DNA from 2 places in the Shewanella sp. ALD9 genome. Region 2 is predicted to be linked to the other one. Evidence: predicted binding sites of a transcription regulator. Region 2 holds the regulator's gene; the other holds the start of a gene.
The links. Region 2 encodes sigma-54, which starts transcription at its own class of promoters, with help from an activator protein. Its sites were predicted from a motif close to GTTGGCACGNNNNTNGNNT; they were not measured.

Region 1: nirB (nitrite reductase large subunit NirB) is a predicted target of sigma-54. The motif match lies at 1,645-1,663, and genes of this name have one in related genera.

Annotation. Positions count from the first base shown of each region.
Region 1 is NZ_PJCD01000003.1:704,469-707,687, forward strand. Features, by position in the region: gene CXF88_RS10700 (glycosyl transferase) at 1-922, shown strand, start outside; gene CXF88_RS10705 (ANTAR domain-containing protein) at 910-1,602, shown strand; gene nirB (nitrite reductase large subunit NirB) at 1,845-3,219, shown strand, end outside.
Region 2 is NZ_PJCD01000001.1:537,303-540,521, reverse strand. Features, by position in the region: gene lptA (lipopolysaccharide transport periplasmic protein LptA) at 1-28, shown strand, start outside; gene lptB (LPS export ABC transporter ATP-binding protein) at 25-756, shown strand; gene CXF88_RS02470 (RNA polymerase factor sigma-54) at 899-2,383, shown strand; gene hpf (ribosome hibernation promoting factor) at 2,409-2,696, shown strand; gene ptsN (PTS IIA-like nitrogen regulatory protein PtsN) at 2,699-3,142, shown strand; gene rapZ (RNase adapter RapZ) at 3,139-3,219, shown strand, end outside.

The DNA.
Region 1 (3,219 bases), on a different contig from region 2:
TGCGGGCAAGCGCGAACAGTTACCTTGGCTTTTACTGGTTGCTAAGTTATTGGCGAAACAAGGTATTCGGGTGATGTTACACGGTGACAGTCAAGCGTTACCTCATCGCCGTCATGTTGAATCATGTTTAGCATCACTTAATATTGCGTGTTGTACATCATCACAAATGGCCAAAGTGGCATTGCAGTCAGATAATATTGTTTATGTTCGAGCGGGTGACTTAGCACCAGTGTTAGATGAGTGTCGTCAATTACATCAAGAATTAGGTCTACGCAGTTTGATTCAAACCGCAGCGCGTTGCATGAACCCAACTAATGCACCAATAAGCCTTCGCAGTTATTTTCACCCTGGGTTAGATGCGGTACACCAAGGAATATGCGAAATTTTATTTGAGAAAAGCGAATATCACGCCGGCAGTGTGGCTATTTTTAAAGGCTTACAAGGTGAAACCGAGTGTAATCCAAGAGTGGCTACCACGATAACTGTCGTCAACGGACAGACAGATAATATAGCGGTATCGAGCTTATCTATCCCTACGTTATTAGAAGGCTTTTCTGGTGCAAAAGTGGGTCAAGCTGAATTATCTAGCGACATTCTTGCGCTGTTATGGCGCGAAAAAGAGCCTTTTTCTGCTGATGCGCTGACATCATTAATGTCGCGCACCATGATTGAGCAGGCGCTTAGCAGTATGACGGCAACGTTGGCTGCAGTATTGTTATTACTTAACCACAAATTAAATACAGCGATTATTCCACAGGAATCAATTTCACCAGAATCAATTTCACAAAAATCAAATTCACAGAAGATTATGGCAGCGGAGCAAGCTGTTTACTTGAGTCAACAATGTTGGGCAAACCGCTTCAGTTCAACAAACAATCCATTAGCCAAATGGCTGAACGAGGAGTGGTTATGCGCAGTTTAATTTTTTGTGACCTGAGTTTTTCAGCTGTGCCAGTGGTCGATTGTGAAGTTGTAAAGTACCAAGCTTGTTTGGCAGCGTTTGGACATGTCACGGTGTTAACTTCTGTGAGCCAAATTGAGCAACGATTACATCAACAAACATTTGATACCTTGTTGATATTAACCGACACATTACACGCTCAAATCCAAGGACTTATTCAGCGTATATTAACCAGTAAGCCAATGGTGATAGTTGTCAATGCCAAAACATGGCAGCAGACAGCATTAACCGAGTTACTTGATTGCGGTCGCATCACTTTTATTCCTGAGATGTTAAGTGTTAATCGTTTAACCAGTGTCATTAGTTTGGCCCAAGCACGTTTTAATGCTGCGAGTAAAACACTCGCCGAGTTTAAGAAACTGGATGATGAAATCCGCAGTATAAAACTACTTAGTCAGGCTAAGCTTATCGTTATGCAGCAAGGGTTCGATGAAACCAAAGCGCACCAGATTATTCAACAACAAGCGATGCAAAAAGGTTTGTCATTAGCTCAAATGTCAGCGCAAATTATTGCTATTGTTACTCAGCATCATGGTAAGTCAAAATCACTAAACACCGCAGTGAACAACGATGGTGCGCCTCACTTTGGTGCGGTTGTGACCAAGATGGACAACAGTAGAGCGTTTAGTAAAGGTTGTTGATTTTTTAAGGTTAATAAATCAATGGTTTAAGTCTTTTTTGTAGTTGGCATAGAGCCTGCAAACAATACATATAATGAATAAAGTATCAGATTGACGATAGTGTGAATGGCAGCAATTAACGGGGTCGTTTACCTCAACAATTTATTTTAAAAATTTGGATCTCAACAGGCAATGGCGCCAACTCCTTAAGCGGAGTTGGCGCCATTTTGCTTTTTACGGTCCAAGGCATGAAGGAGTTGGATATGGCAGTCTCAAAACCCAAGTTAGTGGTCGTTGGTAATGGCATGGTTGGTCATCATTTTATTGAGCAAGTGTGCAGTTTAGGTCTCAATAAAACGTTTGATGTGCACGTGTTTGGTGAAGAGCCGCGTCCAGCTTATGACCGAGTGCAGCTGTCAAAATATTTCGAGACCGGTAGCGCCGATCCACTGATGTTAACCAGCGCGCAAGATTATCAAGATTGGGGCATTACGCTTCACTTAAACACACCTATTACGGCAATTGATATTGCCGCCAAAACGGTGACTAGCGCGCAAGGTGATCATTATTCTTATACCCGCTTAGTGCTTGCAACGGGATCATTTCCATTTGTGCCACCGATACAAGGTAACGATCGTGCTCAATGCTTAGTGTATCGCACCATTGAAGATCTTGAATCGATTCAGGCCGCAGCTCAAAACAGTCAAGTTGGGGTGGTTGTTGGTGGTGGACTATTAGGTTTAGAAGCCGCCAATGCCATGATGCAGCTCGGGGTAAAAACCCACGTTGTTGAGTTTGCACCACAATTGATGCCCGTTCAGCTAAATGATAAAGCGGGTGAATTACTGTGCAGTAAAATTGAACAGCTCGGCGTGAGTGTACATACTTCAAAAGCCACCACTGCGATTATTGACGGTGAAACGGCAATGCACCGAATGACCTTTAATGATGAGTCTTATCTTGAAACTGACATGATTGTGTTTTCTGCCGGTATTCGTCCACAAGATTCATTAGCTCGAGTTTCAAATATCTGTATCGGTGAACGTGGCGGCATTGAAATTGACGATTACTGTTTAACCTCAGCGCCCGATGTTTATGCCATCGGTGAGTGTGCGTTATGGCAACAAAAAATATTTGGTTTAGTTGCACCTGGTTACCAAATGGCCCGAGTGGTCGCTTCGCATATTGCTTCATTAACATCTAATAGCGTGTCGCAGTCATTTACCGGCGCAGACATGAGTACCAAACTTAAATTATTGGGTGTTGATGTGGCCGCTATTGGTGCTAGCCGTGGTTTTGATAACGCACAATTTGTTGAGTTATCTGATAACCAAGCGGGTATTTATAAAAAATTATGGTTAGACGAAACCGGTAAATTTTTAAAAGGTGCAGTGCTGATTGGTGATAACAGCGATTACAGCCGCTTGCTTGATAGCTATTTGTCTCAAGACGAGATTGAAGGTTCCGCAGTTGAGTTATTGCTAGCCGGTGCAGAAAACGAAGCCGATTTAAAAGACACTTCTATAGTGTGTTCTTGTCATCAAGTAACCAAGGGCGACATTGTTGAGGCCGTGACCGCCGGCAACCATAAAATAGCTGAGATTAAAGTATGTACTCGTGCGGCATCGGGTTGTGGTG
Region 2 (3,219 bases):
TCCTGTTAACAAGCAGATCAAACCATGACCCAAATTACCTTAACCGCTGAAAATCTAGCTAAAAGCTATAAAGCTCGTCAAGTTGTTAAAGATGTGAGTTTAACGGTTAAAACAGGCCAAATTGTCGGTCTTTTAGGCCCCAATGGTGCAGGCAAAACCACCACCTTTTATATGGTTGTCGGCTTAGTAAAAAGCGATAAAGGCCGAATATTGATTGACGATGACGACCTTACTGCCGATCCAATGCATTTGCGCGCCCGCAAAGGTATAGGTTACTTACCACAAGAAGCCAGTATTTTCCGCAAGCTCACCGTTTACGACAACATAATGGCCGTACTGCAAACTCGCAAAGAGCTCAGCACAGACCAACGTATTGAACAGCTTGAGCACCTACTCGAAGAGTTCCACATTACTCACATACGCGACAGCCAAGGTATGTCGTTATCGGGTGGTGAACGTCGTCGTGTTGAAATTGCGCGCGCTTTAGCTGCTAATCCAAAATTTATTTTGCTTGATGAGCCCTTTGCTGGTGTTGATCCTATTTCGGTCATCGACATTAAAAAAATCATCCAACAACTTAAAAACCGCGGTTTAGGGGTATTAATTACCGACCATAACGTACGTGAAACGCTAGACGTTTGTGAGCGAGCCTATATCGTTAGCCAGGGTAATTTAATTGCCGAAGGCACACCAGATGAGATATTAAGTAATCAACAAGTTCGAGCTGTGTACTTAGGTGAACAATTCAAGCTATAGTTACTTTACTGGCCTTTTAGTCTAGCTAACTCATTTCATTGAACGATACCTAAACAACGTTAAATGTCATTGATGTTTATGGCAATCTATTACAGTTCGAGATTGTCATTTTTATGGAAAATCATCTAGGGATAAGCGGTAAATGAAAGCGTCACTCCAACTTAAAATGGGTCAACACTTAACCATGACCCCACAATTGCAGCAAGCCATTCGCTTACTGCAATTATCGTCATTGGAGCTACAGCAGGAAATCCAACAAGCATTAGATTCAAATCCATTGCTTGAAATAGAAGATGAGTTTTCTGAAGCAAAAGACTCCTTAAAAGAAAACCGCGACCAAGCGGATACAGACTTTAGTGACAACAGTATTGTTAATGTCGAAAAAGACACTTCCACCGTCGACATAGCAGAATCCATGACCAAAGAAACCATGGATGATTTAGCCATGGATACTACATGGGATGAAGTATACACAGCCTCACCTATGTCAGGTTCAGGCAGTGCAAGCATGCGCGATGACGACATGCCCTTTCAAGGTGAAACCACCGAAGGTCTGTACGAACACTTAGAATGGCAAAAAAATCTCACTCCATTTTCAGACACCGATCTCGCCATTGCCACCGCCATTATTGATGCCATTGATGAACGCGGTTATCTAACCCAAAGTACCGAAGATATTCTCGAAGCCATGGGTGATGAAAATGTGGAACTCGATGAGGTTGAGGCGGTATTAAAACGCGTTCAACACTTTGATCCTGTGGGTGTTGCAGCACGTGATTTAAGCGAATGCCTATTTATTCAATTAGCGCAATACTCTAACGACACACCCCATATCGATAATGCCCGTTTGTTAATTAAAGGCTATTTAGAGTTAATTGCTGGCCGTGATTTCAGATTATTGATGCGTAAAACAAAACTAAAAGAAAATGAGTTACGTGACGCAATCACTCTAATCCAGACACTCAATCCTCGTCCGGGCTTATTAATTACCCCCATGGATGATGAATACGTGATTCCCGATGTCACAGTATTAAAGAAAAATGGCCGTTGGGTAGTAGAGTTAAACCCAGACAACATGCCTAAAATTGGTGTTAATCAGCAATATGCAGCCATGGCTAGAGGCAGTAAAAACCCGTCGGATAGTCAATTTATTCGAGGCCATCTGCAAGAGGCTAAATGGTTTATTAAAAGTATTGAAAGCCGTAATGATACTTTACTTAAAGTGGCAAATTGCATTGTGCAATTTCAGCAAGGCTTTTTTGAATATGGCGAAGAAGCCATGAAGCCTATGGTGCTCAATGATATCGCTGAAGCCGTAGAAATGCATGAATCGACCATTTCACGAGTCACCACACAAAAATATATGCATACCCCTCGTGGCTTATTTGAACTAAAATACTTCTTCTCTAGCCATGTCAGTACTGATGATGGCGGGGAATGCTCATCAACGGCCATTCGTGCTTTTATCAAAAAGCTGGTTGCCGCAGAAAACCAGAAAAAACCACTGAGTGACAGTAAAATGGCTCAGCTTCTGGCAGAACAGGGCATAAACGTTGCTCGTCGTACGATAGCAAAATACCGTGAAGCAATGATGATCCCGCCCTCAAACCAACGTAAGAGTTTATAACCTACTAGGCAATGGAGGATTTTTTATGCAAATAAGTCTGACTGGACGTCATGTCGAAATAACAGAATCTTTACGTGAATACATCCACAGTAAATTTTCAAAGCTTGAACGACACTTCGATCAGATCCATAATGTACACGTTGTGCTCAATGTAGAAAAATTACAACAAAAAGCAGAAGCCAAAATCAACATTAATGGCGCAGAAATTTTTGCAATGTCAGAAAGTACTGATATGTATGCTGCAATAGACGCCCTGATAGACAAACTCGACCGTCAGGTAATTAAACACAAAGAGAAGAATACAAAACACTAACGATGGAACTTTGTACCATTCTGCAGCCGGAATGCACTACCTGTGCCACACCGGGCAGTAAGAAAAAAGTACTGGAACTCATCAGCAATTTAGTCGCTGCCCAGTACCCAACCCTGTCTTCGCAAGAGGTATTTGAAAGCCTGTTAGCGAGAGAGAAAATGGGTAGCACAGGTATAGGAAATGGCATTGCGATACCTCATGGTAGATTAACGACCATCGATCACCCTATCGCGATATTTATTAAATGTGAAGAAGCCATTGCCTTTGATGCAATCGATAAGCAACCCGTGGACCTTTTATTTGCTTTGTTAGTACCTGCAGACCAGTGCCAACAACATTTAGGCACGTTATCGAGCATGGCCCAAAAGTTAAGCGATAAGCAAATATTGAAACAGCTTCGTAAAACTCACGACGCAACAGAACTTTATCAGGTTATTACTGCATGAAACTAGTTATAGTATCGGGACGTTCAGGCTCAGGGAAATCCGTTGCCCTGAGAGTATTAGAAGACCTAGGATATTAT